2 linked regions of the Flexivirga oryzae genome follow. The protein of the gene in region 2 interacts with the protein of the main gene of each other region in a pairwise test. Links are inferred from orthologs where the notes say so. Each region holds a gene or a part of one and is shown on either strand. Other genes may lie near its edges.

Evidence for each region.
Region 1: the proteins of FHU39_RS22530 (region 2) and rlmB interact in binary tests that used the Escherichia coli proteins (3 or more experiments, as listed by UniProt). The link is inferred for Flexivirga oryzae from one-to-one orthologs.

The regions. Positions count from the first base shown.
Region 1 is NZ_JACHVQ010000002.1:147,114-162,100, forward strand. What follows is about bases 6,385-9,223. They hold rlmB (23S rRNA (guanosine(2251)-2'-O)-methyltransferase RlmB), read right to left. Parts: upstream 8,363-9,223; coding sequence 7,406-8,362; downstream 6,385-7,405. Other genes in these bases: FHU39_RS13720 (DUF4032 domain-containing protein), read left to right, coding at 6,385-6,681; FHU39_RS24280 (TM2 domain-containing protein), read right to left, coding at 6,689-7,318; cysS (cysteine--tRNA ligase), read right to left, coding at 8,365-9,223. Outside these bases: FHU39_RS13700 (sugar ABC transporter permease), read right to left, coding at 1-821; FHU39_RS13705 (ABC transporter permease subunit), read right to left, coding at 821-2,407; FHU39_RS13710 (sugar ABC transporter substrate-binding protein), read right to left, coding at 2,498-3,838; FHU39_RS13715 (ABC transporter ATP-binding protein), read left to right, coding at 4,109-5,224; more of FHU39_RS13720, read left to right, coding at 5,440-6,384; more of cysS, read right to left, coding at 9,224-9,792; FHU39_RS13740 (MBL fold metallo-hydrolase), read right to left, coding at 9,957-10,595; FHU39_RS13745 (hypothetical protein), read left to right, coding at 10,711-11,604; ispF (2-C-methyl-D-erythritol 2,4-cyclodiphosphate synthase), read right to left, coding at 11,605-12,087; FHU39_RS13755 (2-C-methyl-D-erythritol 4-phosphate cytidylyltransferase), read right to left, coding at 12,084-13,412; FHU39_RS13760 (CarD family transcriptional regulator), read right to left, coding at 13,451-13,933; FHU39_RS13765 (hypothetical protein), read left to right, coding at 14,167-14,727; FHU39_RS13770 (response regulator transcription factor), read right to left, coding at 14,799-14,987. UniProt on the Escherichia coli protein: Specifically methylates the ribose of guanosine 2251 in 23S rRNA.
Region 2 is NZ_JACHVQ010000006.1:6,437-21,549, forward strand. Bases 12,110-15,074 are described here. They hold FHU39_RS22530 (NAD(P)H-hydrate epimerase), read right to left. Parts: upstream 14,351-15,074; coding sequence 12,869-14,350; downstream 12,110-12,868. Other genes in these bases: alr (alanine racemase), read right to left, coding at 12,110-12,837; FHU39_RS22535 (holo-ACP synthase), read right to left, coding at 14,361-14,714; glmS (glutamine--fructose-6-phosphate transaminase (isomerizing)), read right to left, coding at 14,805-15,074. Also shown: FHU39_RS22465 (hypothetical protein), read right to left, coding at 1-1,057; FHU39_RS22470 (hypothetical protein), read right to left, coding at 1,057-2,109; FHU39_RS22475 (ribose-phosphate diphosphokinase), read right to left, coding at 2,161-3,144; FHU39_RS22480 (potassium channel family protein), read right to left, coding at 3,234-3,917; FHU39_RS22485 (TrkH family potassium uptake protein), read right to left, coding at 3,907-5,232; FHU39_RS22490 (class I SAM-dependent methyltransferase), read left to right, coding at 5,312-6,538; FHU39_RS22495 (glycoside hydrolase family 3 N-terminal domain-containing protein), read left to right, coding at 6,580-7,842; tRNA (adenosine(37)-N6)-threonylcarbamoyltransferase complex transferase subunit TsaD, read right to left, coding at 7,877-8,923; rimI (ribosomal protein S18-alanine N-acetyltransferase), read right to left, coding at 8,916-9,401; tRNA (adenosine(37)-N6)-threonylcarbamoyltransferase complex dimerization subunit type 1 TsaB, read right to left, coding at 9,398-10,075; tRNA (adenosine(37)-N6)-threonylcarbamoyltransferase complex ATPase subunit type 1 TsaE, read right to left, coding at 10,098-10,574; FHU39_RS22520 (alpha/beta fold hydrolase), read right to left, coding at 10,571-11,674; more of alr, read right to left, coding at 11,671-12,109; more of glmS, read right to left, coding at 15,075-15,113. UniProt on the Escherichia coli protein: Bifunctional enzyme that catalyzes the epimerization of the S- and R-forms of NAD(P)HX and the dehydration of the S-form of NAD(P)HX at the expense of ADP, which is converted to AMP.

The sequences.
Region 1 (14,987 bases), on a different replicon or contig from region 2:
GACGCGAGCAGCGACGCGGCCGCGAATTCACCGAAGAGAGCGACGCTTTCGTTGCCGAGCGTCATTCCGTAGAGACCGACACCGAGGGTCTGGGCATCGACGTCGGTGAGGAAGATGCTGGCGAGCATGAACTCCCCGAACAGCCCGACGAAGGTGATCATGAAGACCGTCACGAGGATCGGGCGCACGAGCGGCAGGATCACGGTGAAGAAGACGCGCGCATGGCTGGCACCGTCGACTCGTGCCGCCTCGTCCAGCTCCCGCGGCACCGTGTCGAAGTAGCCCTTGAGCAGCCAGACGTTGGCACCCATCGCGCCACCCATGTAGGCCAGGATCAGGCCCCAGGTGGTGTTCAGACCGAAGGAGGGCAGTACCTCACCGATCCGGCTGAAGGTGATGTAGAGACCGACGAAGGCGAGCAGCGCCGGGAACATCTGCAACAGCAACAGCGCGAGCAACCCGGCGCGACGGCCACGGAATCGCAGGCGGGAGAACGCGAACGCCGCGCACGCGCCGATGAAGACTCCGATGATCGAACCGCCCAGCGAAATAATCAGTGAGTTCTTGTACCACGTCAGGAACGGTCGGGCGGTGTCGTTGAAGAGGTCGTGGAAGTTGCTGAAACTGAATCCGGTCGGGAAGAGCGACGTCGTCGACAGGCTCCCGGACGGGTTCAGTGCCGCCGAGATCACGAAGAGGAACGGGAAGAGCGCGAACACCAGGACGACCCAGATGATGACGTGCTTCCACCAGACCTTCTTGAGGTCGCCGGCGCGGGTGTTGCCGATCGGCTTCCCGGTGGTGGTGCTCGGTGCGGACATCAGTTGACCTCCTCGAGTTGCTTGCTGCGCAGGAAGCCCGGGAAGCTCATCAGGGCCACCAGCGCGAAGATGATGATCGCGACGGCACCGGCGAGGCCGTAGTTGGGTGTGGTGCCACCGAGCGCGAGCCGATACGCGTAGGTGATCAGCAGGTCGCTCGAGCCGATAGAAGCGTTGCCGGAGTTGAACGGACCACCCTGGGTCAGCAGCTGGATCAGCCCGAAGTTGTTGAAGTTGAACGCGAATGACGCGATCAGCAACGGCCCGACCGCGACCAGCAGCAGCGGTCCGGTCACGGACCGGAGGGTCCGCCAGGCACTCGCACCGTCGATCTTGGCCGCCTCCAGCACGTCACCGGGCAGCGACTGCAGGGCGCCGGTGCAGACGATGAACATGTAGGGGAAGCCCAGCCAGAGGTTGGTGATGAGGATCGCGGCGCGTGCTCCCCACGCGCTGCCCATCCAGTCGATGTCCAGGTGGGTGAGGTTGTTGATCAGCCCGAACTGCTGGTTGAACATCGACCCCCAGACCAGCGCGGACACGAACACCGGGACGGCGTAGGGCAGGATCAGCAGCGACCGGTAGATCCCGCGACCACGGATGCGGGCGTCGTTGAGCAGCAACGCGAGCAGCATCCCGAAGACGAACGTGGTCAGCACCGACAGCGCCGCGAACGCGACGTTCCAGATGAAGATCTTCAGGAAGCCACCGCGGATGGTGTCGTCGGTGAAGATCGTCTTGAAGTTGTCGAGACCGACGTTCTCCTTCCAGCCGACCGGAAGTGGCTGTCCCTCACCGCTTTTCGGCACCCACTGGGCGTCCTTGGCGACATACACCTGTTTGGTGGACGTGTCGGTGATCGTGTCGGCCTTCTTGTCCCACACCAGGGTCGGTTTGCCCTCGTACGCGGCGGCGAAGCCGCTGGCCTTGATGCCGCCGCCGTCCTTGGTCGGCACCGCGAACTGGCCGAGATCCTTGCGCTTGTTCGCCTGCAACAGGTTGAGCGTCGTGTATCCGTCGGCCTTGACGATCTTGCCCGCCTGCACGGTCACGGTGTCCTTGGCGAGAGGCTTCAGCCCGGACTTGTCACCGACATACGTCTGACCCTTCTCGTCGGTCAGCAGGAAGTAGAGGTCACCGGTGTTGATGTCCTGCCCCGCCTTGACGGCGACCGAGAGGGTGTATGTCGGCGAGCCCGCGACCTGCTGCACCGAGTAGGCGATGTCCTGCCGGGTCGCGTCCTCCTTGGAGGCGAGGTGCCCCTGACCGTAGTTGGTCAGCGACGTCGCGGCGGTGTAGACGATCGGCCAGACCTGCAACCCGACCAGGAGCACGACCCCGAAGAAGAGGTACTTGGCGGGTACGGCGCGGCGGGTGCCGTACACCAGCAGCCCGCACATCGCGACGAACGCGACACCGATCACCGCGAGCGTGTGTCCGGCGTCGGCCAGTTTGGTCGCGACGTAGAAGGCGAGGACGACGCCGAGGACGATCAGTCCCCATTTGGCGACGTGCGCCCACCACGGCGTGGTCACCGGCGGCAGGCCGGTCAGCGACTCCTCGCGGGTGGTTGTGGTTGCAGCCATGTGAACTCCGGACGGGTGCGGGGGACGGTGCGTATCTGTTGGGTTCGGTGGCCGCGACCCTGACACCAGGGTCGCGGCCACCGAAGTGCATCAGCCCTTGGCGATGTTCTTGACGATCTCCTGCTGGGCCTTGTCGAAGCGCGCCTTCGGCTGGCTCTTGCCGGAGACGACATCGGCCATGGCCTGGCCGAGCGGACCCCACACGGAGTTCATCGCGGGGATGTTCGGCATCAGCTTGCCGCCCTTGGCCGCGGCCGCCCACTTGGCGACGTCGGGGTCGGACTTGACGACGTCGTCATACGCGGCGGTGAGGGCCGGCGGGCGCTGGCCCACCTTGAAGAGCGTCTCCTGCGCGGACTTGGTGGTCAGGAAGCTGGTCACGAACGTCTGCGCGACGGTCGCGTTCTTGGCCTTGGAGGACACGAAGAACATCTGCACGCCGAGGAACGGCTGCATCGCGCCGCAACCGGCCACGGTCGGCAGCGGGTCGATGGAGTACTTGATCCCCGCCTTCTTGAAGGCCGGGATCGACCACGGGCCGGTGATCTCGAACGCGGTCTTCTTGGTGGCGAAGAGCGTGTCGGAGTTGGTGGAGTCGATGTTGGTCGACAGTGCGCCGACCTTGCCCAGGTTGGCCATCTCGGTCGCGCCCTTGATCGAGCCGGCGCTGCCCACCAGCACCTTGCTCGGGTCGTAGTCGCCGTTGGCCTTGGTGCCGAAGATGCCGCCACCGCACGCGGACAGGAACGGGTAGCCGTTGTAGGCGTTGCCGGTCTTGCCCACCTGGTCGGACAGGATGTTGGTGACCTTGCCGTCCTTCTTCAGCTTCTGGCCCATCGACACCAGCTCGTCCATGGTCTTGGGCGCGGTCGGGGCGAGCTCGGTGTTGCGGACGAGTGCAAGATTTTCCACGCCGTACGGCACGGCATACGTCTGGTTGTTGAACTTGGTGGCGGCGATCGCCTGCTTGTTGAAGCCGGAGGCGACGTTGGCCGGCAGCTGGACGGGCGCGATGGCGCCGTTGGCGACCAGCTCACCGGTCCAGTCGTTGGCGCCGACGATCACGTCCGGGGCCTGACCGGCCTTGAACGCGGTCTCGTACTGCCCGCGCACGTCGTTGGCGATCTGCACCGCCACCTTGATGCCGTTCGCCTTGCCGAATTGCGTTGCCAGCTGGCGGACGTAGGGCGCGGACGTGGCATCCGCCCAGATCACCAGGTCGGCGTTCTTGTCGCGCGACGGGTTCTTCGTGCTGACCTCGGTCGGGGCGGCGGCCGCGGTCGACTTGCTGCCACCGGTCGCGGCGGCGCTGGTGCCCGCGTCGGTGCCGGCTGCCGAGCTCTTGCTGCCACCCGAAGAGGACCCGCCGCATCCGGCGAGGGTGAGTGCCGTCGCGCTGGCGAGAGCGACGGCAAGGGTGCGCTTGATCATGGAATCTCCTTCAACGGATGTGATGCGCGTCATACGGCGTTGCTGAAGACTACAAGGCCTTGCAGGCTTTTGCAAGATCTTGCAGAGAACTTTCACCCACGTGATCCCGACGGCCGGCCGGTATGACGAGAACGTCGCCACGCGCCGGCGTATCCATCCGATCCCCGGACCGGTTATGGTGTGTCTGGCGTCACACGGCCAGTGTGGCGTCGAACCCCATTCACAACGGATCGTCCGGCACGTACCTGCCGGTGAAGGAGTTGCATCACCATGGCCACAGTCACCTATGACCAAGCCACCCGCGTTTATCCCGGCGCCGAAACCGCTTCCGTCGACAAGCTCAACATCGACATCCAGGACGGCGAGTTCTTGGTCCTCGTCGGCCCTTCCGGATCGGGAAAGTCCACCGCACTGCGCATGCTCGCCGGCCTCGAAGAGGTCAACGAGGGCCGCATCCTGATCGGCGACCGTGACGTCACCAACCTGTCCCCCAAGGACCGCGACGTCGCAATGGTCTTCCAGAACTACGCGCTGTACCCGCACATGTCGGTCGCCGACAACATGGGGTTCGCGCTCAAGATCGCCGGTGTGCCCAAGGCGGAGATCCGCAGCCGCGTCGAGGAGGCCGCGAAGATCCTCGACCTCGAGGGCTACCTGGACCGCAAGCCGAAGGCGCTCTCCGGTGGTCAGCGCCAGCGCGTCGCGATGGGCCGGGCGATCGTCCGCTCCCCGCAGGTCTTCCTGATGGACGAGCCGCTGTCCAACCTCGACGCCAAGTTGCGTGTCCAGACCCGCACCCAAATCGCTTCTCTGCAAAGGCGATTGGGTGTCACGACCGTCTACGTCACCCACGACCAGGTCGAGGCCATGACGATGGGCGACCGGGTCGCGGTCCTCAAGGACGGACTCCTGCAGCAGCTCGACACACCGCGCCGGATGTACGACCACCCCAACAACGTCTTCGTCGCGGGCTTCATCGGCTCCCCGGCGATGAACCTGCTGGAGGTGCCGATCACCGACGGCGGCGTGAAGCTCGGTTCGCTCGTCCACCCGGTCGACCGCAACAAGCTGGCCAAGGCCGAGACCACTGTCACCGTCGGCATCCGCCCCGAGGACCTGGAGCCGACCACCGAGGGCGGCATCCCGGTCGAGGTCGACGTGGTCGAGGAGCTCGGCGCCGACGCGTACATCTACGGCCGCACCACGATCGGCAACCAGCCGGGCGAGAAGCAGCTGGGCGGCTCCGAGGACGAGAAGCAGATCGTCGCCCGCGTGGACGGCCGCAACGTGCCGGACAAGGGGCAGACGATCAACTTCAAGCCCAAGGGCGACGGCGAGCACCTGCACCTGTTCCACCCGCAGACCGGGGAGCGCATCGAGTCCTGACCCGACCCGAGCCTGACGCGTCCCTCCGACCGACAGGCTCACCAACGCACCGACAGGCCCAGCAATTCCCCCGAATTGCTGGGCCTGTCGGTGCGTTGGAGCGGCGTTTCTGGGCCTGTCGGCATTGGGGGCGGTCCGGTCATGGGCGTCGGTATGGCGCGACGTCGCGCGCCGGGTGCGCCCCGCCATACCGGCGGAGGGGCAGAATGGGTGACGTGGCACTGGACATGACGACCGCCCGACCGTGGCCCGCGCTGCTCGACCTGCCGTGGCGCCTGCCGCTGGAGGAATGGCCCGAGGACCTGCTCGCCGCGCTGCCACGCGGCATCTCGCGGCACGTGGTGCGCTTCGTCCGACTGGAGGGCCGCGTCGTCGCGGTCAAGGAGATCAAGTCCGACATCGCCCGCCGCGAATACAACATGCTGCGCATGCTGCGCCGCCTCGACCAACCGGCGGTCGAGCCGATCGGTGTGGTCAGCGGGCGACTCACCAAGAGCGGCGAACCGCTCGACGCGTGCCTGCTCACCCGGCACCTGCAGTTCTCCCTCCCCTACCGCGCGATGCTCAGCCAGAGCCTGCGGCCGGAGACGGCGGCCCGGCTGATCGACGCGCTCGCCGTGTTGCTGGTGCGGTTGCACCTCATCGGCTTCTGGTGGGGCGACGTGTCACTGTCCAACGCGCTCTTCAAGCGCAGCGCCGGCGAGTTCGCGGCATACCTCGTCGACGCCGAAACCGGTGAGCTGCACGACAAACTCAGCAACGGGCAGCGGGAGCACGACCTGGACATCGCGCGGGTGAACATCGCCGGCGAGCTGATGGACCTGCAGGCCGGCGGGTTCGTCGACGAGACGCTCGACCCGATCGACGTCTCGGACCGGATCATCGAGCGCTACACGGTGCTGTGGAACGAACTCACCGCCGTCGAGCGCTTCAACGTCGGGGAGCGCTGGCGGGTCGACGAGCGGATCCGGCGGCTCAACTCGCTCGGTTTCGACGTCGGCGAGCTCGACATCACCACCGACTTCGACGGCGCGACCATCCAGATCCAGCCGAAAATCGTTGACGCCGGCCATCATTCGCGTCGGCTGCTGCGGCTGACCGGTCTGGACGTCGAGGACAACCAGGCCCGCCGGCTGCTCAACGACCTGGACTCCTACCGCGCCGCCCACGACCGGCAGAACGACGACGAGGAGCAGGTTGCGCACGACTGGCTGATGCACATCTACGAGCCGGTCACCCGCACCGCGCCGCCGGAGATGCGCCGCAAGATCGAGCCCGCCGAACTCTTCCACGAGGTGCTGGAGCACCGGTGGTACATGTCCGAGGCGGCACACCGCGACTTCCCCATCGAAGAGGCCGCGCGCGACTACATCGCCAAGGTGCTGCCCGCGAAACCGGACGACAGCGCGGTGGTCGGCGTCGACACCGAGGAGATGCCGGTGCGCGCGCGGACCTGACCGCCGGCTACGCCAGCGGCCTTCCCTCCGAGTCGTTGATCTTGCGCAGCAACAACAGGATGAAGTCGATCAACGACCAGACCCCGCACGCGCCGAGCGTGATCAACTTCACCACGCCGAGGCCGATCTGGCCGAGGTAGAACCGGTCGACACCGAGGTAACCGAGGAAGAACGACAGCAGCACCGCGGTCAGCCAGTCCTTGTCGGAGAAGATCCCCGGCACCTGCTTGGCCGGGAAGACCGCGCCCGACGCTGCGTCCCGGATCGGTGATTCGCCCTTGAGTGCGCCCGCAGCCGCCATCTGCGCCAGCTGCGAGTACGGCACCGGCCCCTGTTCCTGCCCCATGGTGAGCAGGTAGAACATCGGCTCGTTGCCCTTGGCGTACTGCGGCTGCCCGTACGGCGATTGGCCGTATTGCGGTTGCCCGTAGGGCTGTTGCGGCTGGCCATAGGGCTGTTGCGGTTGCTCGTATGGCGCCTGCTGCCCCTGGGGTGCCTGCTGGCCATACGGCGACTGCGGCTGGCCCTGCTGCGGCGGCTGCCCGTACGACGGTCCCGAGTAGTCACTCCCCGAGGACGCGCCGTCACCCTGCGGGGCGTCCTCGTTGCCGGGGTAGCTGCCGTTGAAGTTGCTCATGTCCTGCCCTCGATCGTCGCGGTTGCCCGAAACCCTAACCGCAGACCGCGGTTGTTCCGAAGAAGGCTCCGCCCTGCGGGCGGCGTGTCACTGCTCGCTGCGCAGCCGAGTGACCTCGTAGAGCGTCACCGACGCGGCGACGCCGGCGTTGAGCGACTCGACCGACGAACTCATCGGCACCGACACGATCTGGTCGCAGGTCTCGCGCACCAGACGCGACAGTCCCTTGCCCTCGGAACCGACGACGATCACCAGTGGTTCGGTCGCCAGCTGCAGACCGGGCAGCTCGACGTCGCCGTCCATGTCGAGGCCGATGACGAAGAAGCCGGCCTTGCGGAAGTCGGTGAGCGTGCGCGTCAGGTTGCCGGCCAGGGCCACCGGCACCCGGGCCGCGGCTCCGGCGGAGGTCTTCCACGCCGCGGCCGTCATACCTGCCGAACGGCGTTCGGGGACGATGACGCCGTGCCCGCCGAACGCGGCGACCGAGCGCAGGATCGCGCCGAGGTTGCGCGGGTCGGTGATGCCGTCCAGCGCCACGACCAGCTGCGTGCCGGGTGCCTCGGGGTTGAGCAGGTCGTCCGGGTGCGCGTACTCGTACGGCGGCACCTGCAGCGCCAGCCCCTGGTGGGGTGTCCCGTCGGCGAGCCGGTCGAGCTCGGGACGTTGCGCCTCCATGATCGGGATGACCCGGTCGGCAGCGAGTTTCAGCGACTCCTTGACGCGTTCGTCCGCATCGATGCGGCCGGCGACGTACAGCGCGGTCGCGGGTATGCCGACGCGCAGCGCCTCGAGCACCGAGTTGCGGCCGACGATCAGCTCACCGGACGGCTTGGCGTTCTTGGACGGCCGGCGCGGGGCCGACTTCTGCCCTGCGTCCGTCTTGCGAGCTGCCTTGTAGGCCTTGTGATTCGGGCGATCGCTCGCCTTCGGTGTCGGGCCCTTGCCCTCCAGCGAACGGCGCCGGTGACCGCCGGTGCCGACGGTCGCGCCCTTCTTGGAGTTGCCCTTGCGGATCGCCCCACGGCGGCTTGAATTGCCAGGCACGCTCAGTCCTCCGGTTCGTCTTGTGGCTTGCCCGTCACCGTCCACCGCGCACCGTCCGGCGAGTCCTCCACTGCGATGCCGGCGGCGGTGAGCTGGTCACGGATCCGGTCGGCGGTGGCGAAGTCACGCTCCTTGCGGGCGTGCGCTCGGGCCTCGATCAACGTCTCGACCAGTGCTTCCAGGGCGTCCGCCGTCGCACTGTCCCCACCCGAACTCCATTGTGGGGCAAGCGGGTTCACGCCGAGAACCTCGGTCATGGCGACCACCTGCGCCGCGACTTCCGCGGCCCGGTCCGGGTCGCCCTCGTCGAGTGCGATGTTGCCCTCCCGGATGTGGTCGAAGACCACGGCGAGTGCACCGGACACGTTGAGGTCGTCGTCCATCGCCTCCGCGAACTCCGTCGGTATGGCGCCGTCGGCCGCGACCCCGTCCGGCAGGGCCCGGCCGAGGAAGCCCTCGATGCGCTCGACCGCGGCGGCCGCCTCGTCGAGCGAACCGCGCTGGTATTCGATCGTCGACCGGTAGTGCACTGCGCTCAGGTAGTAGCGCAGCACCAGCGGCCGGACCGTCTTGGTCAACTCGAGCACCGCGAGGCTGTTGCCGAGCGACTTGCTCATCTTGTCGCCGGCGATGGTGACCCAGTTGTTGTGCATCCAGTAACGCGCGAACCCGAGTCCGGCGCCACGGGATTGGGCCTGCTCGTTCTCATGGTGCGGGAAGCGCAGATCGATGCCGCCGCCGTGGATGTCGAAGGTGTCGCCCAGCCAGCGGCGGGCCATCGCGGAGCACTCCAGGTGCCACCCTGGCCGACCGTGCCCCCACGGCGTCGGCCAGGACGCGGTGCCGGGCTCGCCCGCCTTGGCGCCCTTCCAGAGCGCGAAGTCGCGCGGGTCGCGCTTGCCGCGCGGGTCGGCGTCGGCCGCCGACTCCATGTCGTCGATCTTCTGCCGGGTCAGCTGGCCGTACTCGGGCCACGACCGGACGTCGAAGTAGACGTCGCCGGAGCCGTCCTCGGCCGGGTACGCGTGGCCCTTGTCGATGAGCAACTGCATCAGCTCGACCATGTCGGTGACGTGCCCGGTCGCGCGCGGCTCGTAGCTGGGCCGCAGCACCCCGAGCCTGTCGAGCGCGTCGTTGGTCTCGCGCTCGAAGTCGTAGGACCACTCGTTCCACGGCACGTCGTGCTCGGCGGACTTGGCCAGGATCTTGTCGTCGATGTCCGTGACGTTGCGCACCAGCGTCACGTCATACCCGTGCCCGGTGGTGAGCCAGCGACGCAGGATGTCAAAGGCGACGGCGAAGCGGACGTGCCCGATGTGCGGCGCGCCCTGCGTGGTGAGCCCACAGATGTAGATGCCGACATGTCCCTCGCGCAACGGCTCGAAGGGCCGTTGCGTCCCGGTCGCGGTGTCGAATATCTGCAAAGTCACGCAGGCGAGTTTATCTGCCGCGAGCCGCTCCCCGAACCACGCGCCCGGTCAGCGCCCCCGGTCGATCCAGACACGCGCGGGCTGACCGGTCATCCAGACACGCGCGGGTTGAGTAGAGCCGGAGGAGCGCAGCGGGGGAAGGCTCGTATCGAAACCGCGCCCGGTCAGTGGCCGCGGTCGATCCACTCCTGCAGGTGCGGCGCCTCCGCGCCGACGGACGTGTCGTCGCCGTGGCCGGTGTGTACGACGGTCTCCGGCGGCAGCGTGAGCAGCTTCTCGCGGATGGACTCGATGATGGTGCCGAAGTCGCTGAACGACCGCCCGGTCGCGCCCGGTCCGCCGTTGAACAGCGTGTCGCCGCTGAACAGCACGCCCTGCGCCTCGAGCAGGAAGCAGCAGGCACCCGGCGAATGTCCCGGCGTGTGCAGGACTTTCAGCTGCGCGCCGCCCACCTCGATGACTTGACCGTCGACGAGTTCGCCGTCCGGCGGCTCACTGATCTCGCGGTCCCACAGCATCCGGTCACCGTCGTGGATCAGCACCTGGGCCTTCGGGTTGAGCTCGATCAGGTCGCCCACGGCGTCGATGTGGTCGTCGTGTCCGTGCGTGCACAGGATGTGGGTGAGCGTGCGCCCACCGACGGCCTGGTGGATGGCTGTCGCGTCGTGTGCCGCGTCGATGACGACGCATTCGTCGTCGTCGCCGACGATCCAGACGTTGTTGTCGACCTCCCACGTCCCGCCGTCCAGGCTGAACGTGCCGGACGTCACCACCTTGTCGATGCGTATGTCGCTCACCGGGATTCCTCTCGTTGCTGCCAATCTCCAGCCTATCGACCACTTGGACGCGGAACCGCGGCCGTCCGGAGCTCGTCGACAGAAGACATCGTGCCGCAGCACTGCGGCGGAATGGAGAGCCATGACCGACCTGACCAGACGCGCCCTGCTCGGCGGTGGCCTCGGCGCTGCCGCGCTGGCCGCCGAGACGACGCTGTCCGCCGCGCCCGCCTTCGCGCACCCGGCGAAGTACAACGAGTACTACCGCTATTTCAAGGTCGGCCCGCGCGGGTATCCGATGCACGACACACCCTGGGCGCCACAGGGATTGACCAACTGGGGACGCGACCGGCTGATCATCAGCTACTACGACGCGCGGTACGAGGGCGGGGACTGGACAAAGCGCGCCAAGAGCCGGATCGTCATCGTGCACCGGGCCAGCCTGAAGCCGATCAAGACGCTGATCCTCAACACCCAGCGCCACGTCGGTGGACTCGCCACCACGAACCACTTCTTCTGGGTGTCGATGGACGGCCGGCTCATCCGCTATCCGATCTCCCGGCTCGGCGCGCCGAGTGGGACGCTGATCCACGCCGATCACGAGGCCGACATCAAGAGCAAGGCGTCCTACGCGTTCGGGCAGGGCGAGAACGTCTGGGTCGGCACCAGCACCCAGTCGCAGCGCTCCACCATGTACCGCTACTCGGTGTCGAGCGGCGGCGGGCTCACCCGCCGCGAGGCGCTGACGACTCCGCCGCGCGTCCAGGGCGTCGCGGTCGTGGGCAACCGGATCGTGTGGTCGACATCGTGGGGCACCAAGGACAGCAGGCTGGTCGTCTGGCCGCGGCACGTGCACTACAACGGCGCCGCGAGCATCGGTAACTGGATCACCTGCCCACCGCGTTCCGAGGGCCTCGCCTACGCCAACGGCCACCTGCACCTGATCTACGAGTCGAGCGCGGACCGTTTCCGGGCCGGCACCCCGCACGTCATCCGTAGCATCCACCACGGCACGATGCCGTCGCTCAACGGTTGATCATTCGATCTGTATGACGAGCGCGGTCGCAATGGCCGCGACGCCTTCCCCCCGGCCGGTGAGGCCGAGGCCTTCGGTCGTGGTGCCGGCGACCGAGACCGGCGCACCACCCAGCGCTTCGGACAGCGTCGCCTGCGCCTCGTCGCGGCGCTTGCCGATCTTGGGCCTGCCCGCGATGACCTGCACAGCGACGTTGCCGATGGTGAAACCGTTGTCGGACAGGATCTTTCGAGCCTCGCCCAGCAAGCGGGCACCCGATGCGCCGGCGATCTCGGGACGGTCGACGCCGAAGTGCGCGCCGAGGTCGCCGAGGCCCGCCGCGGAAAAGAGCGCGTCACACATGGCGTGCGCCGCGACGTCGCCGTCGCTGTGCCCTTCGACGCCGCGCTCCCCCGGCCACTGCAGACCCGCCAGCCAGAGCGGGCGGTCGTCGGTCGCGTAGGCGTGCACGTCGACGCCGATGCCGGTGCGCGGAAGGTTCATGAGTCGCTCCTCATCCGGTCGATCACGGTCTCGGCCAGTTGCTCAGGGGTGGCGGAGGCGCTGTCGAGCCGCAGATCCGGGCCCCACAGGTGATATTCGCGGTCGAGCACCTGCTGCCAGGTCGGCACCGTCAGGCCGGGTATGTCGGAAACCCGTTCGCTGACACGGGATTCGTGCAGCGCAGCGTCCGAGCACTCCAACTCGACCTCCAGCACGCGGGCGCCGTGCCGGGCGGCGACGTCGCGCCACCACTGTCGTGTCTCGGGCACCGGGTTGACCGTGTCGGCGACCACGGACAGGCCCAGCGCGAGCTGATCGCCGGCCACGCGGAAGGCCACGGCATACCCCTCGGGGCCGCTGATGCGCTTCGCGAAGCCGGTGTGCACCAGGGTGGCTTCGATGGTGTCGACACGTATGTGCACCACCGGGATCCGCCGGGCGAGGGCCCGCGCGAGGGTGGTCTTGCCGGCGCCCGGCAGGCCACCAAGGATGATCAGGGTTGGCGTAGCGTTCGGTCTCGATACACCTCCACCGCTTCGCTCCTCCGGCACTCGACCCGCAGATGCGGCCAGGAGACGCTCGGCCGCTGCGATGTCCGGGGGCAGGGTGATCTTCAGCGCCAGCGGATCGCCGTCGATGACCTGCACCGTGCCGCCGGAGCGCTCGATCAGCATCGCGTCGTCGGTCGCCGCACCCCCTCGGGCGTGCGCGGCCACCAGCGCGGCGCGGCGGAAACCCTGTGGCGTCTGGACCGCACGCAGCGTCCACCGATCCGGGGTGGCGACGACCCGGCCGTCGACGCCGACCTGCTTGATCGTGTCGCTGACCGGCAGCCCGGGCACGACACCGTCGGCACCGGCGGCGACCGCGTCGGCCACCGCGTCGAAGAGTGACGGCGGCGCCAACGCGCGGGCCGCGTCGTGGACCAGCACGATGTCGACTGCGGGCGGTAGTGCGGCCAGGCCGGCGGCGACCGAGTCGGTGCGTTCGGCCCCACCGGGGACCACCGTGACGCCGGGTAGCAGGTCCTGGAACTCCGTCAGGTGGGTGGCGGGTGCGACCACGACGATGGCGGGGCCGGCGCCGGGTTTCGATACGGCCTCCGCAGGCTCCGGCCTACTCAACCCGCAAGAACCCGCCTCCGCAGGCTCCGGCCTACCCCTCGATACAGCCTCCGCAGGCTCCGGCCTGCTCAGGGCGGCGCTCACTCCGGCACGGGCGACGGCGTGCTCGACCAGCGTGCGGCCGCCGATGCGGACGAGCGCCTTCGGCATACCGGCGCCCAGCCGCACCCCCATCCCGGCGGCCACGACGACAACGCCCACGGCAGAAGAGCCGTGGGCGTTGTCAGCGGATGTGTGGTTCAGGAGGCGAGCACCTCGTCGAGGGTGGCCTCCGCCTTGTCCTCGTTGGTGTGCTCGGCGAGCGCCAGCTCGGACACCAGGATCTGCCGTGCCTTGGCGAGCATGCGCTTCTCACCTGCGGAAAGACCGCGATCCTGGTCACGACGCCACAGGTCGCGGACGACCTCGGCGACCTTGATGACGTCACCGGACGCGAGCTTCTCCAGGTTGGCCTTGTAGCGACGCGACCAGTTGGTCGGCTCCTCGGTGTGGTCCGCGCGCAGCACCTCGAAGACGTGGTCGAGGCCCTCCTTGCTGACGACGTCACGCACCCCGACCAGGTCGCAGTTCTCGGCCGGAACCTCGATCTTCAGATCGCCCTGGGCGACCTTGAGAACCAGGTACTGCTTGTCCTCTCCCTTGATCTTGCGGACCTTGATCTCTTCGATGAGGGCCGCTCCGTGATGCGGGTAAACGACCGTCTCGCCGACCTTGAAAACCATGTGTTGTTTTCCCCTTTCGCGACATTCAGAATATCACGAGTTGTGCAGGTCACATAAACGTTTCCGCAGGTCAGCGCCTTGCACAGGCGTCCAAGGGAGTCTTGACAAGCGGCGTTCGGCATGCTCCGCGCGCGCGAGATCTGATTGTCGGAGACCGGGCGGGCGACATACCGCTCGAGACTCCCGGTCCTGCCCGGTCGAAAGCTGCGCAGCGGGACCGATAGGCTGCGCGTGTGACGCGACGACTGTCTTCCCGACTCAATCCGGTGTCCCGGCCCGCCATTGGCGCACTGGCCCTGGCAGCGACCGCGACGACGCTGAGCGGTTGCATGTACCTCTCGCCGGCGCAGACGACCAAGAGCTACGACGCCGCCGACGGCACCAACCAGACGCTCGGCGACGTGCAGCTGCAGAACCTGCTGGTCGTCACCAGCGCGAAGGGACAGCAGGGCCAGCTGGAGGGCCTCGCGGTCAACAACGGCCAGTCGTCGGTCAAGCTCACCATCAAGGCGGGCTCGGCCTCGACCAAGCTGACGATCCCGCCGGCGACCGCGGTCCGGCTGGACGGCAAGCGGTCCGGTGACGACACCGCGACCGTCTCACCCGTGACGGTGGCCTCGGTCGCCGCCGCACCGGGTGGCTACCAGAACATCAGCTTCAGCACCCCGGCCAACGGCACGACCGACGTCCAGGTGCCGGTCCTGCTCGACCAGTACCCCTACGGGACGGCGAGCGAAGCGCACCCGTCATACACCCCGCCGCCGGACACCGAGACGCACGAGCCGCCGGCCTGATCGGCGCCCCGCACGACACGATCGGCCCCTGACACGCGTTGTCAGGGGCCGATCTCTGTATGCCGTCCGCGTCAGGGGGTCTCGAACTTGTAGCCCAGACCGCGCACGGTGACGATGAACCGCGGGTCGCCCGGATCGGGCTCGATCTTGGCACGCAGCCGCTTGATGTGCACGTCCAGCGTCTTGGTGTCCCCGACGTAGTCGCTGCCCCAGATGCGGTCGATCAGCTGGGAGCGGGTCAGCACCCGGCCGGTGTTGCG
Region 2 (15,113 bases):
CGACCGCGGCCGGGAACTGGCTGCTGGTGCGCAGGAGCATTCGGGCGGTCGCCGGGGCGCGCGTGTCACCGCTGGTGCGCTTGGTCGTGACGTGGACGACCGTGTCGATCGTGAAGCCGTTGCCGCGGGCGACGGAGAAGACGTAATCGCGTGAGCCGTGCAGGTAGAAGTTCGTCACCGTGCCCGGGTGCTCTGCACCCACCTTCTTCTCGGGCGGGCGCCCGTCCATGGTGACCGTCACCTTCGGCGTTCCGACGGTCGAGTACCTGGCGTATTCGTCGCCGACGGTCCAGACGACCGGGTCGAGTGCGTCGATGCTGTAACCGGCTCCCTGGACGAGGATCCAGTCACGCCCCGTCGGTGCCCAGCCCTGACCCGAGAGGTAGGGCACCCGGACCACCTGGCCGCCGTTGGCCTGTCCGGTCCAGCGGAACGGTGACCTGGGGTCCACCGGCTGGTCCTGCCCGATCGGTCGCGAAGTCAGCAGGCCGGGTGCTGCCGACAGGTACAGCGGTGCGAAATCGCCCATCGTGCGCCTGCCACTCACCACTCGCACCACCTGGCTGCGACCGGCGAAATCAGCAACCAGCTCCACATCCGACGGCCGGCCCGGGAGCGCGACGACCTGCTCCGGCGCGTCGCTGTCGTCCTCGGCGGACGCCGGCCGCGGCCGCAGCGACGGATCCAGCACGACGGTCCGGCCACCCGACCGGACCGACAGACGCGTCGGTTCCGTTCCCTGGTAGTTCGTCGGGATACTGGTCGAGGTCCACGACAGGTCGACCAGTACGCCGCCCTTCGGCGCGCGGATCGTGACGTCCGAGTCGTCGTCGGAGTTGTGTCGGTACCCCCGTTGCCCGATGTCGACACTCACCCGGATCTGGGCGTTCGGCACCATGAAGTCGTCGTCGTTGCTGGAGCCGGCCGAGATCGAGTAGTCGCCGCTGCGGGTCGCCCCGGCAGCGAGGCGGTCCTTGTTCGAGTGGCGTATGACGAGGCCGGTCACCAGCGCGAGCGCGACGACGACGGCCGCGCCGATCAGGACGCTGCGACGCATCACCAGACCACCGTGATCTTCGCGTGTTTCGGGTAACCACTGACGTGGCCCTGCACGTAGTCGACCGGCGCGACGAACGTCGTGGAGCGCCGGACGTGCACCGTGCCGGCGGAGTGTGGCACCTTGAACACCGCTACGGGCGTCCACCAGGTGCCGAGTTCGACGCGCCCCTTCTTCAGCACTTTCACCGCCGGTCTGCCGTCGACCCGCTGGCTGCCGGTGATCTTCGCGATCTGCTTGAAATAGTCGACGTACGCCGACGAGTCCCGCGACGGCCGCCAGCGCACATCGTTGGACAACCGGATGTAGCCGCTGTCGACGACCACCCAGTCGCTGCCTTTCGGTGCCCAGCCGAGCCCGTCGACATAGGCCAGCCGGATCGCGCTGCCACCGTTGTCACTGGTCTGCCATTGCAGTTTCGCCCTGGGCTTCGCGCTGGGCGCCCCGTCGCCGACGACCGGGCTCCAGCCGCCGCTGTTGTAGAGCAGATCGGCGCGTCCGGCGCGCCGCGTGCCGGTCGTCGGGTCCACGGACTGCGTCACGCCGGCATACGTGGCCTCGATCCGCAGGTCGTCACCGTCGCCGTCGACCGCGATCACCGCGGAGCCGTCCACGAGAGCGTCGGTGCGGAACGTGTCGAGCCGATACCGGTGCCCGCCGGCGACCAGCGTGAGCGTCACGGGGTGATTGCCGCCGATGTCGACCGCGCCGACGGTCTGCGCGCTCGCGTTCGACCCGCTGTCCCACTCCACCTCGACGAACCGGCCGCCCAGCGGCGCGCGCACCTCCCGCGAGCCGGGTGACCCGACGGACGCCTCACCCGCCGGCCCGGTGACCTCCACCTGCACCAGCCCGGACGGCACCCTGATGTCGACGGTGTGCCGGTCGCCGTAGACGTAGCCGGATGCTCCGAACCGCTGCCCCACGTGCGCCCGGTTGTGCAGCACGGCCACGGCCGCGACGCCTCCGGTGGCGGCGAGCACGAGTATGACGATCCCACCGATCAGCCACCAACGGTGGGGACGGTGTGCCGCTTCGCGCTCCTCAGTCACGACGCTTCGACTCGCGCGGGCCACCGGTGGTTCCGGCCCGCGGACCGCCGGTCAACCCAGCGGCAGCGTCGCCTGTGGTGGCGCATGCGAGGGGTCGACGCCGTCGAAGAGGCTGCTGACCGACTCCCCCGCGTGGATCCGGGCGATCGCCTCCGCGAACAACGCGGACACCGAGCGCACCTGCAACTTGGGCCAGTCGGGTGGCCGGGGCACCGTGTCGGTGGTGACGACATGCCCGATGAGCGGGTGGCTCGAGAGCCGCTCGACAGCACGCCCGACGAACAGGCCGTGCGTGCAGGCGATGTCGGCGGAGGTGCAGCCGCGCTCGGCCAGCCGGTCGAGCAGCTCGACGACGGATCCGCCGGTCGAGATCTCGTCGTCGAGCACGATCGCGCGTTTGCCGTCGACGTCGCCGACGATGGTGTCGATGACGACCTTCTCGTCGGAGATCCGCTTCTTGGAGCCCGCGGCGACGGGCAGCCCGAGCAGCCGGGAGAACTGGGTCGCGGTCTTGGCGTTGCCGAAGTCGGGCGACACCACCACCGAGTCGGTGAGGCCGCCGACGGCGCGGAAGTGGTCGGCCAGCACGCCGATGGCGGTCAGGTGGTCGACCGGCATCGAGAAGAAGCCGTGCACCTGCGGCGCGTGCAGCGCCATGGTGATCACCCGGTCGGCCCCGGCCGTCTCGAGCAGGTTGGCGACCAGTTTGCCCCCGATCGAGATCCGTGACGCGTCCTTCTTGTCCGAACGCGCGTAGGCGAAGTAGGGGATCACCGCCGTGATGCGCTCGGCCGACGCACCCCGTGCCGCGTCGATCATCAGCAGCAGCTCCATCAGGTGGTCCTGCGTCGGCGGCACCAGCGGCTGGACCAGGTAGACGTCACGCTGTCGGCAGTTGGCGAGCAGTTGCGCCTGCAGGCAGTCGTTGCTGAACCGCTTGAGGTCGACATACGAGCGAGGAACCTTCAGATGCTCGCAGATGCTGTCGGCGAAGGCCGGGTGGGCTGATCCGGAGAAGACGACGATCTCGCGCACTGGCGACGGACCCTTCCAAGGCGGCGGACTCGGGTGCAGCTCGACTGTACTGTCTCGCGCGGCCCCGGGGACAGCCCCGGGTCGCCGAGCTAGGCGCGCCCGGAGAACTGCTGCAACCGCTCGGTGGATCCGGTGATGACCAACTGATCGCCCTTGTCGATGACGGTCTCCGGCCGGGCGTCCTCGAACGTGGCGCCACCCTTGTGCTTGACCGCCACGACGGTGACGCCGTGCAGGCCACGCAGGTTGAGCTCGGTCAGGTTCTTGCCGGAGAACTTGGCCGGTGCTGCCATCCGGCCGATGCCGAAGCCGCTCTCCAGCTCGTAGTAGTCGGTGAGCGAGCCGACCAGCAACCGGCCGATGCGAGCGCCCATCTCGCGCTCCGGGAGCACCACGTGGTGTGCTCCGATGCGCTCCAGGATGCGGGCGTGCTGCTTGGTCATCGCCTTCGCCCAGATGCTCGGCACGCCGAGGTCCGCGAGGTTCGCGGTGGTGAGGATGGACGCCTCCAGGTGCGAGCCGATCGCGACGACCGCCCGCTCGAAGTCGCCCGCCCCGATCTGCCGGAGTGCGTCGGGGTCGGTGCTGTCGGCCTGCACCACGTGGGTCAGGACGTCGGCCCACTTCTGGACGAGCTCGACCGACTGGTCGACGGCGAGGACGTCCCAGCCCTGTTCGGTCAGGGTGCTCGCGACCGACGTCCCGAACCTGCCGAGCCCGACGACCAGCACCGTGTGGGGGTCGAGCGTCGCGTGGTGCCGTTTAACCGACAATGGGCCACTCCTCCGGTAGTCGATAGCGCCGCTTGTTGCGTCGCATGGCGAGTGCGGTACCGACGGTCATCGTGCCGACTCGGCCGATGAACATCAATGCGATGAGGACGATCTGCGCGGCAACGGGCAGCTGCGAGGTCAGGTTCGCGCTCAGGCCGGTGGTGGAGAAGGCCGAGATCGTCTCGAAGAGCACCAGCTGCATGGGTTGCTCGCTGATCGTGATGACGGCGATCATCCCGGCCATCACGCACCCGACCCCGAGCAGTGCCACGGTGAGCGCCTGCCGCTGCACGGCCGCAGGTATGGCGCGGGGCCCGACCCGCGCCTGCGGCTCACCGCGGATCTCGGAGATGATCACCGCACCGAGCAGGAAGAAGGTCGACACCTTGATGCCCCCGGACGTGCCGGCACTGCCACCGCCGATGAACATCAGCACATAGTTGACGGCCATCGTCTCCGGGCGCACCTGCGCGTAGTCGACGGTGTTGAACCCGGCGGTGCGCGGGAAGACGGCACCCCCGACGGAGTTCCAGATCTTGTCGGTGACACCCATGTGCGCGAGCGTCGCGGGGTTGCGCCATTCGAAGACCAGGAAGGTGACCAACCCGGCGAAGAAGAGGATGACGGACCCGTAGAGCGTGAGCCGGGTGTGCATGGACCACTGGTGCGGCCGGCGGCGGCGCATCAGCTCGAACCACACCGGGTAGCCCAGACCGCCGATGAAGACGCCACAGCACAACAGTGCCAGCACCCACGGATCGCCGGCGAACTTCACCGCTCCCTCGGAGTAGAGGGTGAAACCGGCGTTGTTGATCGCCGAGATCGAGTTGAACAGGCCCTCCCAGGCCGCGCGCCCGATGCCCTCGCCGTACGCGAAGTGCAGGCGCAGCGCGAGCAGGACGGCGAGGGTGGCCTCGAGCATCAGGTAGAAGCGCACGATCACCCGGATCATCGACCGCGCATGCGCGGGCGTGTCGGTGTGCGCGTCGGCCTGGGCGGCCAGGGTGCCCTCGATGCCGATCCGCCCCCGCACCAGCTGCAACAGGCGCGCCGACAGGGTGACGATGCCGAGCCCTCCCGCCTGCACCAGCAGCAGCATGACCACGTGCCCGAACGGCGTCCAATACGTCGCGACGTCGACCGGCGACATGCCGGTGATGCAGGTGGCGCTGGCGGCGGTGAACAGTGCGGTGCTGAACTCGGCGTGCCCGTGGTGCGTGCTGGAGATCGGCAGGGCGAGCAGCGCCGTGCCCGCACTCACCGTGATCGCGTAGAACCCGACAACGATGCGTGCCGGGCCGAATCTCGCTCTCATCGGGGTCCCCGCGAAGTATCGGAGGAGCGCAGCGGGGGAGAACTTCGTGGGGTTGTTCTCATACGCAACACTTAACCGTATGACGCCCGCACTTCTGGCCAAGTTGATCAGCGGGGAGGGCGCGGCACTGCTGGCATCGCTCCCGCCGTACGACGAGGCGGAGGCGTTCGTGCTGGGCGATCGCCTCCGGATGGAAGGGTTCGACCCCGAGCTGATCGCGGCCGCGCTGACCCAGTCACGCCTGCGTTCGCGGGCCGAACGCAAGTTCGGGCGGGCGGCGCGCGAGATGCTGTTCACCCCTGACGGCCTGGAGCAGGCGACCCGGCAGCAGGTCGCCCGCCTGCACGCACGGCGGCTCGCCGACTCCGGCGCCCGCCAGGTCCACGACCTGGGCTGCGGCATCGGGGCGGACGCCCGCGCGTTCGCGGCGGAGGGCCTGCGGGTCACCGCGGTGGACGCCGACGAGGTCACCGCCGGGGTCGCCGATCACAACCTGCGGCACTGGGACCACGCGAGCGCCCAGCACGACTTCGCCGAGCGGGCGGGCGCGCCGGACCGGCTCAGCGCCCCGGACGCGGCGGTCTGGCTGGATCCGGCACGCCGCACTCCCGGGGTGAGCGACATCAACGGACGCACCCGGCGAACGTTCCGCCTCGACCAGCTGGCACCGTCCTGGGACTTCGCCCTGGAGACCGCCGCCGGTGCTGCCGCCGCCGGGGTGAAACTCTCCCCGTCGCTCGCCCACACCGATGTGCCGCTCGGCACGCAGGCGCAGTGGACGTCGTACGACGGCGAGGTCGTGGAGTGCGTGCTGTGGTGGAACGCCGCGGCATGGGACCGCGGCCGGTCGGCGCTGGTCGTCAGCGACCAGTTCGCCTACGAGGTGCTCGAGCGGGATGCCGCGGACACCGACCCGGGGACCGCACGACTGGACCGGCTGCAGGGCTACCTCTACGAGGCGGACCGGGCGATCATCCGCGCCGGACTGACCGGCGCCCTCGTGCGGCGTGTCGACGGTGTCGAGCTGGATGCCGGGCTCGGGATGGTCAGCTCGCCGCGCGACGTCCTCGTCCCGTGGGCGAAGAAGTATGCCGTGACGGAGGCGATGCCGTTCAACCTCAAGGCGTTACGGTCCTGGATCCGGGACCACCGGATCGGCCGCCTCACCATCAAGAAGAAGGGCGCGTCAACGGACCCGGACACCTTGCGGCGCCAGCTCCGGCTCAAGGGTGACGGTGAGGCAACCATCCTGCTGACCCGCATCGGCGGGGCGCAGGCGGTGTTGATGCTCGTGCCCGCACCGTGAGCCGGCGCAGCCCGAAGTTCGCCGTGAGTTACCGTCGAGCCGTGTCTTTCGCCCGACGGCCCGTAGCCGCCGCTGCCCTCGCCGCCGTGACCGCCGTCGCGGTGACCGCCTGCTCGTCCGGCGGGTCGGATGACGCCTCGTCGGCGGCCACGACCCGTGAGTCGGTCGCGACGTCGACCGGTGGCGCACCGTCGTCGAACACACCGTCGCACGCTTCGAGTTCTTCCGCGCGCCCCACGACCACCCCCGCACCGGCGAACAGTTGCGTCCAGCGGACCTACGAGCGGCTGTCCCCGGCACAGCGGGCCGGCCAGCTGCTGATGATCGGGCTGGACGCGAATGCCGCGTCCACTGCCGACGACTCGCTGATCGCTGAGCAGCACGTGGGCAATGTCATCTACCTCGGCGGCTGGACGGGTCGGTCCAAGATCCAGTCGACGTCGAATCATCTGCAGTCCGAAGCAAGTTCGTCGGCAACAGGTGGAGTCGGCATGCTGATCGCAGCCGACCAGGAGGGCGGCGCGGTGCAGCAACTGCGCGGTCCGGGTTTCAGCACCCTGGTCTCGGCGTTGCAGCAGGGCACGATGAGCAGTTCGGCGCGCACCGCCTATGCGACGACCATCGGGCGGCAGCTGAAGGCAGCGGGCGTCAATCTCGATCTGGCGCCGGTCTCCGACACGGTGCCGGCCTCGATGGCTGCATCCAATGCTCCGATCGGCAAGTACGCCAGGGAGTACGGCCATGCCCCGGCGACCGTCGCCGCTGCTGTCGGGGACGTCGTGCGCGGTCTGGACGCCGGCGGCGTCGGCGCCACCGTGAAGCACTTCCCCGGGCTCGGCCGGATCACCGGCAACACCGACTACACCAGCGTCGGCACCACCGACACCGTCACCACGGCAACCGATCCGTACCTGCGGCCGTTCTCCGCGGGCATGAAGGCCGGCGCCGCCGCGGTGATGATCGCGTCGGCTCACTACGCGAAGCTCGACCCGTCCACCCAGGCGACCTTCTCCGGCAAGGTCATCACCGGGCTGCTCCGCGGCACGCTGGGGTGGCATGGCGTGGTCGTCACCGATGACATGAACGCCGTTGCGGTGTCTGGGATCCCAGTGGGTGAGCGCGCGGTGCGGTTCGTCGCCGCGGGCGGCGACATCGTGCTGACCGGGCGAGCCGCCAATGCGTCCCCGATGATCGGCGCGATCCTTGCCCGGGCCGGCTCCGACGCCGCGTTCGCGGCCAAGGTCACGGCGTCGGTGCAGCGGGTACTGACCCTCAAGCGGCGCCTCGGCCTCCTGCACTGCTGACCCGCGGCGCCCGCACCGCTCGCCCTCGGCCGGGTCAGTCGGCCTTGACCTGGCTCACCGGCATCGACGAATCCGCAGGTAGGTCGAGCGAACTCGGTCGCAGGCCACGCTGCACCATCTGCGAACCGAGAGCCGCGACCATCGCACCGTTGTCGGTGCACAGCCGCACACGGGGCACCCGCAGGCTGATCCCCGCAGCGTCACACCGCTCCTGCGCCATCGCGCGCAGGCGGCTGTTCGCGGTGACACCGCCACCGATCTGCAGGTCGTGCACGCCGTACTCGTGACAGGCGTCGATCGCCTTGCGGGTCAACACATCCGCGACCGCTTCGTTGAAGCTCGCCGCCACGTCGGCCACCGGCACCGGCTCGCCCGCGAACTCTCGCTCCTGCACCCAGCGCACGACTGCGGTCTTCAACCCCGAGAACGAGTAGTCGAAGCGGTGCCGCTTCAGATCCTTCCGGGAGGTGAGGCCGCGCGGGAAGCGTATGGCAGAGGGGTCGCCGTCGGCGGCCGCGCGCTCGATGTGCGGACCTCCCGGGTACGGCAGACCCAGTACCCGGGCGACCTTGTCGAAGGCCTCCCCCGCGGCGTCGTCGATGGTGCTGCCCAGCTCGACAACGTCGGACGCGATGTCGCGCACCAGCAGCAGATTGGTATGACCACCCGAAACCAGCAGTGCCACAGTGGGTTCCGGCAGTGGCCCGTGATCGAGAACGTCCGCACAGACGTGCGCGGCGAGATGATTGACGCCGTACAACGGCTTGTCGAGCGCCCAGGCGAGCGCCTTCGCCGAGGCGACGCCGACCATCAGAGCACCAGCGAGTCCCGGACCGGAGGTCACGGCGACGGCATCGATGTCCGCCAGCTCGTGCCCGGCCTCCCGGCACGCGCCCCGGATCGTCGGGACCAGCTCTTCCAGGTGGGCCCGGCTGGCGACCTCGGGCACGACGCCGCCGAAACGCGCGTGCTGCTCGACACTGCTCGCGACGACGTCACCGAGCAGCGTGTTGCCGCGCACGAACGCCACGCCGGTCTCGTCACACGAGCTCTCGACGCCGAGGACGAGTGGTTCAGTCATTCGAGATCACCTCGAGGTTCGCGCGCATGATGTGCGCATCGACGTTGTCCGGCCGGTAGTAGTTGCGGCGGGTCCGGATGTGCTCGAAACCTGCTCGTAGATAAAGGTTTCGGGCTGGCTCATTGTCCGCTCGCACCTCGAGGAGCAGCGCCTCAGCGCCGGACCCGCGGGCCTCGGCCGTCAGCCGCTCCAGCAGGCGGCGCCCCAGCCCATGACCCTGCCGGGCGGGGTCGACCGCGATCGTCATCACGTCGGCCGTCGCGCCGGCGCAGTCCACTCCCCCGTAGCCGACGATCCGGTCGCTGGCGGTCACCACCGTGTACCGGCGCCGAGGGCGGCCGGCCAGTTCGGACCACCACGACTGCGCCGACCACGCATCGTGGCCGAAGATCTGCTCGTCCATCGCACCGACCGCCGGCAGGTCGGGCCACTCCAGCTCGCGGAACTCGACCGTCGCCTCACGTCGGTCGGCGCTCATCGCGGCAGCACCGATTTCATTCCGGCCGACGGCTTGGCGTCCGGTTGACGCAGGTAGAGCGGCTGTGCGGCGAGCAGCTCGTGGCCGCGGGCGAGCCGGGCCACGACGTATGACGCGAGCGCCCCGGCCGGGACGTCGAGCGGTTCGAGAGCACCGGCGAAGCAGTCCGGGTAGAGCACCGGCCCGCGACCGGCCGCGGGCAGCGCCCGGATCTGGTCGGGCAGTTCGCCGGGGCGGGAGACCTGCGGATCACCCGAGATCCGTTGCGGCATACCGGCGGAGCAGCGGTAGCTGGCCCAGTAGACCTCCTTGCGACGTGCGTCGGTCGCCACCAGGAAGTCCTCCGGTGCTCCGCCGGAGCCGGCGACGGCGTGCGCGAGGGCATCGAGGCTGCACACTCCGTGCACCGGGATGCCGAGGGTCAGGCCGAGCGTCACCGCCGTGGCCAGACCGACCCGCAGGCCGGTGAACGGCCCCGGCCCGACACCGACGGCAACGTCGGTCAGCTCGCCCGGACGGTGGCCCGCCGACGCCACGACCGACGCAATCATCGGCGTCAGGGTCTCGGCGTGACGCCGCGCGTCGGCCAGTGACTCCTCGGCGACGACGCGCGCCCCGTCGTGGAGCGCAACGGTGACGGCCGAGGTGGCGGTATCGAGGGCGAGCAGCAGCACCGCACAAGGGTACGGCGCACCGTCAGGCGTCCTGCGAGAGCTCCCCGACGAGCGTCTCGAAACGGTCGCCGGTCGGCAGCAGGGTCGCTCGCCGGGCCTCGCCGGTGGCGTCCGGCTCCAGGACGATCTCCAGGTGCTCCGTGGCCAGCGCCTCAGCCATTCCGGCACCCCACTCGACGACCGTGACCGACACCGCGATGTCCGCATCCAGATCGAGGTCGTCGAGCTCGTCCGGGCCGCCGAGCCGGTAGGCGTCGACGTGCACGAGTGCCGGGCCGCCGACCAGCGACGGGTGGATCCGCGCGATCACGAAGGTCGGCGACGTGATGGGGCCGCGCACGCCGAGCCCCTCCGCGATGCCCTGCGTCAACGTCGTCTTGCCCGCGCCGAGACCGCCGGTGAGGACCACCACATCACCTGCCGCCAGCAGTGCGCCGAGTCGCGCACCCCAGACGTGTGTCTCGTCCGCACTGTCCAGCCGGGCTATCGCGGACGTCATGATGCGGCCGAATCCCCTTGCTGGTCAGCTCGTTTCGTTCGCCGATGACCACCAGTAACACCGCGCGTGGCACGGCCCAGGAACGCGAGCAGCTCCCGGGTGACCAGCGCCGGGTCCTCCAGCGGCAGCACGTGGCCGGCCCGCTTGACGACCACGAGTTCCGCACCCGGCAGCGCCTGCGCCAGCTCCTCGCCGTGACTGATCGGCGTGATGCGGTCACGGGTGCCGTGCAGGATGAGCACCTCGATCCCCGCGAACTTGGCCACGATCGCCCGCCGGTCGTGCTCCATCAGCGCCGGCAGGAACGCGCCGATCACGTGCAGCTTGGTCGCGAAGATCATCTCGGCGACCTCGCGGATCACCTCCCGCGGCACCGGTCCACCGAACGAATAGCGGTGCACCAGAGCCGACTCCACGTTGCGACCGAGCAGTCGTGCGTTGTTGACCAGCTCCGGACTCCGACCCGCCCGCGTCACGGCGGCCGGCCCGAGCCGGTGCACGACGGATCCCAGCTGCTTGCCGAGCCCGAAGTTGACCTCGCCCAGGCCACCGGCGCTGGTGCTGACCAGTGCGACACCGACGATGCGCTCGCGGAACAGCTGCGGGCGTTCCTCGGCGAGCGCCATGATCGCCATACCGCCCATCGAGTGCCCGACCAGCACGACGGGGCCTTTCGGCGTGGTCTGCTCGACGACGGCGGCGAGGTCCCGCCCCAGCTGGGCGATGGTGTATGACGCGTCGTCGCCCTCCCCGGAGCGCCCATGACCGCGCAGGTCGGGGACGACCACCCGATAGCCCGCCTCGTGGATCGCGGCGCGGTGCTGTGCCCAGAGCCTGCCGTTGTGGGCGTAGCCGTGCACCAGCACGACGGTGCTGGCGGCACCGTCGCACTCGTCGACCTCGACGTACAGCGGCACACCGTCATCGGCCACCACGACCGTGCCGTCCGCCACGACCTGCGGATCCTCGCCGCCCGCCTCCAGGGCTGCCGCCTCCGCACGGCGTGCTCGCAGCACGCGGTCGGTCGCGACGCCCGCTGCGGTGGCGGCACCGGCGGCGGCCAGTCCGATGCCGAGCCCGATCAGGCCACGTGACCTCATGCGTCGGGTTCGCCGAGGTAGATGCGGGGCAGGCGGGTGCTCATCCGCGTCACGATCTCATAGCTGATCGTGCCGGTGGCCTCCGCCCAGTCCTGTGCCGTCGGCTCGCCATGGGCGCCGGTGCCGAAGAGGACGACCTCGTCGCCGGCCTGCACCGGCAGGTCGCCGACGTCGACGACGAACTGGTCCATGCAGACCCGGCCGGCCACGGTGCAGCGTTGCCCGCCCACGAGGACGGGCCCCACCGAGGATGCGGCGCGCGGCACCCCGTCGGCGTACCCGCACGGCACGTCGATCAGTGTCGTCTCACGCGGAGTGACATAGGTGAGCCCGTAGCTGACGCCTTGCCCTTGCGGAACCCTTTTGATGACAGTGACGTTCGCGGACACGGTCATCGCCGGGATCAGATCGAAGCGCGACGGTCCACCGATGTCGGGGACCGGGGACAGCCCGTAGACCGCCAGCCCGGGACGAACCATGTCGAAGGCGGCCTGCGGGGTGGTCAGGGTCGCGGCCGAGTTGGACATGTGCCGCACCTCGAGCGCGAAGCCGGCCCGCTCGCAGTCGCGCACCGCATCGGCGAACCTGACCTGCTGCGCCTGGACCGTCGGGTGGTGCGGTGCGTCAGCAAACGCGAAGTGCGTGAAAACACCTGTGACACTGATGGTTCCGTCTGCCACGTGACGCGCGGCGGCGTCCACGAGCGCGGGCCAGTCGGGGCCGTAGGCCCCGTTCCGTGCAAGACCGGTGTCGACCTTCAGCTGGACGCGTGCGGTCTCACCGACCTCCCGCGCGGCCGCGGCGACGGCATCCAGCTCCCAGATCGCCGGCACCCCGACGTCGATGCGGTTCCGGATGGCGGCAGCGAAGTCGACCCCCGGCGCGTGCAGCCAGGTCAGCAGTGGGGCGGTCACGCCTGCCTCCCGGAGCGCGAGCGCCTCCTGCAGTTGCGCCACGCCGAGCCAGTGCGCACCACCACGCAGTGCGGCCCGGGCGCTGGGGACGAGTCCGTGTCCGTAGGCGTCGCCCTTGACGACCGCCATCACGGCAGCGTTGCCGGCGTGGCGCTGCAGCACTTCGACGTTGTGCACGATGGCGTCGAGGTCGACGGTCACCCGCGCGGTGGCGGCGGCGCCGGTCAGGAGATTCGCTTGCTCAGTCACGAGGCAAGTGTGGCACTTCCGGGGACCGGCGTTATGCGGGGAGGCGGAGCAGGTGTGCGACCGTCCGGCCGAGCTCGTGGGCGACGTCCAGGGCACGGACCGGACCACCCGGGTTGGCCCGGTCGGCGGCGACTCCGTGCACCAGGGCGCCGAGCGCTCCGGCCGTCGCCGGGTCCTGCCCGGCGGCCAGCAGCGCACCGCAGATGCCGCCCAGCACGTCGCCCGCGCCGGCCGTGGCCAACCACGACGGACCGTCGGCCTGCGTGAACGTCGGGACACCCGACCCGCTCGGTGACACGACCGCGGTGACAGCCCCCTTGACGAGCACGGTGCAGTGCAGCCGGTCGGCCACCTGCCGGGCGACGACCGTCGGCGCCTGCTGCACGGTTTCCTGCGACAGCTCGCCGCCGTCCGGACCGGGTATGCCGAGACGTGTTGCCAACCGCAGCAATTCACCGAGATGCGGCGTCAACAGGGTCGGCGCCGGTCGTGGCGCGTCCAGCAGGTCGAGCCCGCCGGCGTCGAGCAGCACCGGCAGCTCCGAGGCGAGCGCCTCCCGCGCGGCACGCAGCTGCTCCTCGGACGCAGCCTCGACGTCCAGTCCGGACCCGATCAGCCAGGCCTGCACGCGGCCGACCCCGAAGACGGTCTCGGGCACGGCCTGCCGCAGCAGGTCGGTCGGCGCTTCGGGCCCGACATACCGGACCATCCCGACGCCCGCGGTCATCGCCGCCGTGACCGACAGCACCGCGGCACCGGTGTAGTGCTCCCCTCCGGTGACGACCCCGAGCACACCACGGGAGTACTTGTCGTCGCCCGGCGCGGGCACCGGCCACAGCCCGGTGACGTCCGTGTGCGAGAACCGTTGTACCGCAGGCGTTTCCGGATCGGGGACACCGATGTCGACAACGGTCAGCAGTCCAACAGCCTCCTCGGTCGCCGGCATGAGGTGCACCGGTTTCGCCAGGCTGAAGGTGACGGTCTCGTCGGCGTAGATCGCGTCGCTGCGCACCTCGCCCGCCGGGTCACATCCGGACGGCAGGTCGACGGCGACCACCAGCGCGGCCTCGCTGATCAGGTCGGGCAGCCCGGCCAGATGCTCCGGCAGCCCGGGCCGCCCGCCGATGCCGAGGATCCCGTCGACGACCACGTCGGCCTCCGCCAGCGCCGCCACCACCCCGTCGGGTGCCGCGCCCGCGCGCCACTCCTCCACCGCCACCCCGGCCGACTCGGCCGCCGCCAGCGCCTCCTCGTGGGTCCGCGGACCCACCAGCACCGCGACGACCTCTGCCGCCTCGGACGCCAGTGCCGCCGCGGCGTAGAGCGCGTCGCCGCCGTTATCTCCCCCACCCGCGAGGACCACCACCTGATCGGTGCCCTCCTCGGAGAGCCGCGCTGCGACGACGGCCGCGAGCCCGTCCGCCGCCCGCTGCATCAGCTCACCGTCGGGCAGCTGTGCCCGGACGGCGTCCTCGGCCGCTCGGACAGCCGGCACGTCATACGCACGAATCACGCTGTGTCTCCTAGTTCTCGGCCACCACGATGGCCGATGCGATGCCGGCGTCGTGCGAGATCGATAGGTGCAACGAGCGGATGCCGAGCTCCTCCACCCTCGCCCGCACCGACCCCTGCAGTTCCCAGGACGGTTTACCCACCCCGTCCTTGACGACCACGGCGTCGCGCCAGTGCAGCCCGACCGGCGCACCCAGCGCCTTGGCGAGCGCCTCCTTCGCCGCGAACCGGCCGGCCAGCGAGTTGGGCGGCAACGACCGCTCGGCCTCGACGAACAGTCGCTCGGCCAGCCGCGGTGTCGCCTCCAGCTTGGCCGTGAAGCGTGCCACGTCGACCACGTCGATGCCGACCCCGACGATACTCACTGTTCCACTCCGGTCACGATGCAGTGCGAAGAGCGGGGTCCCCGCGAAGTATTCGGGGGAGCGAAGCGGAGGAGAAACTTCGTGGGGTGCTCATTCCACCGTCACCGACTTGGCCAGGTTGCGCGGCTGGTCGACGTCCAGACCCTTGGCGTTGGCCAGCTCCATCGCGAACACCTGCAACGGCACCGCCGTCACCAGCGGCTGCAGCATCGGCGAGGTGCGCGGCACCCGGATGACCTCGTCCGCGAACGGCTCGACCGCCGTGTCCCCGTCCTGCGCGAGGACGATCGTGCGCGCCCCGCGGGCGCGGATCTCCTGGATGTTGGAGACGACCTTGCCGTGCAGGCCGTGCGGGGTGTCCGGGCCGGGCACCACGATGAACACCGGCTGACCGGGCTC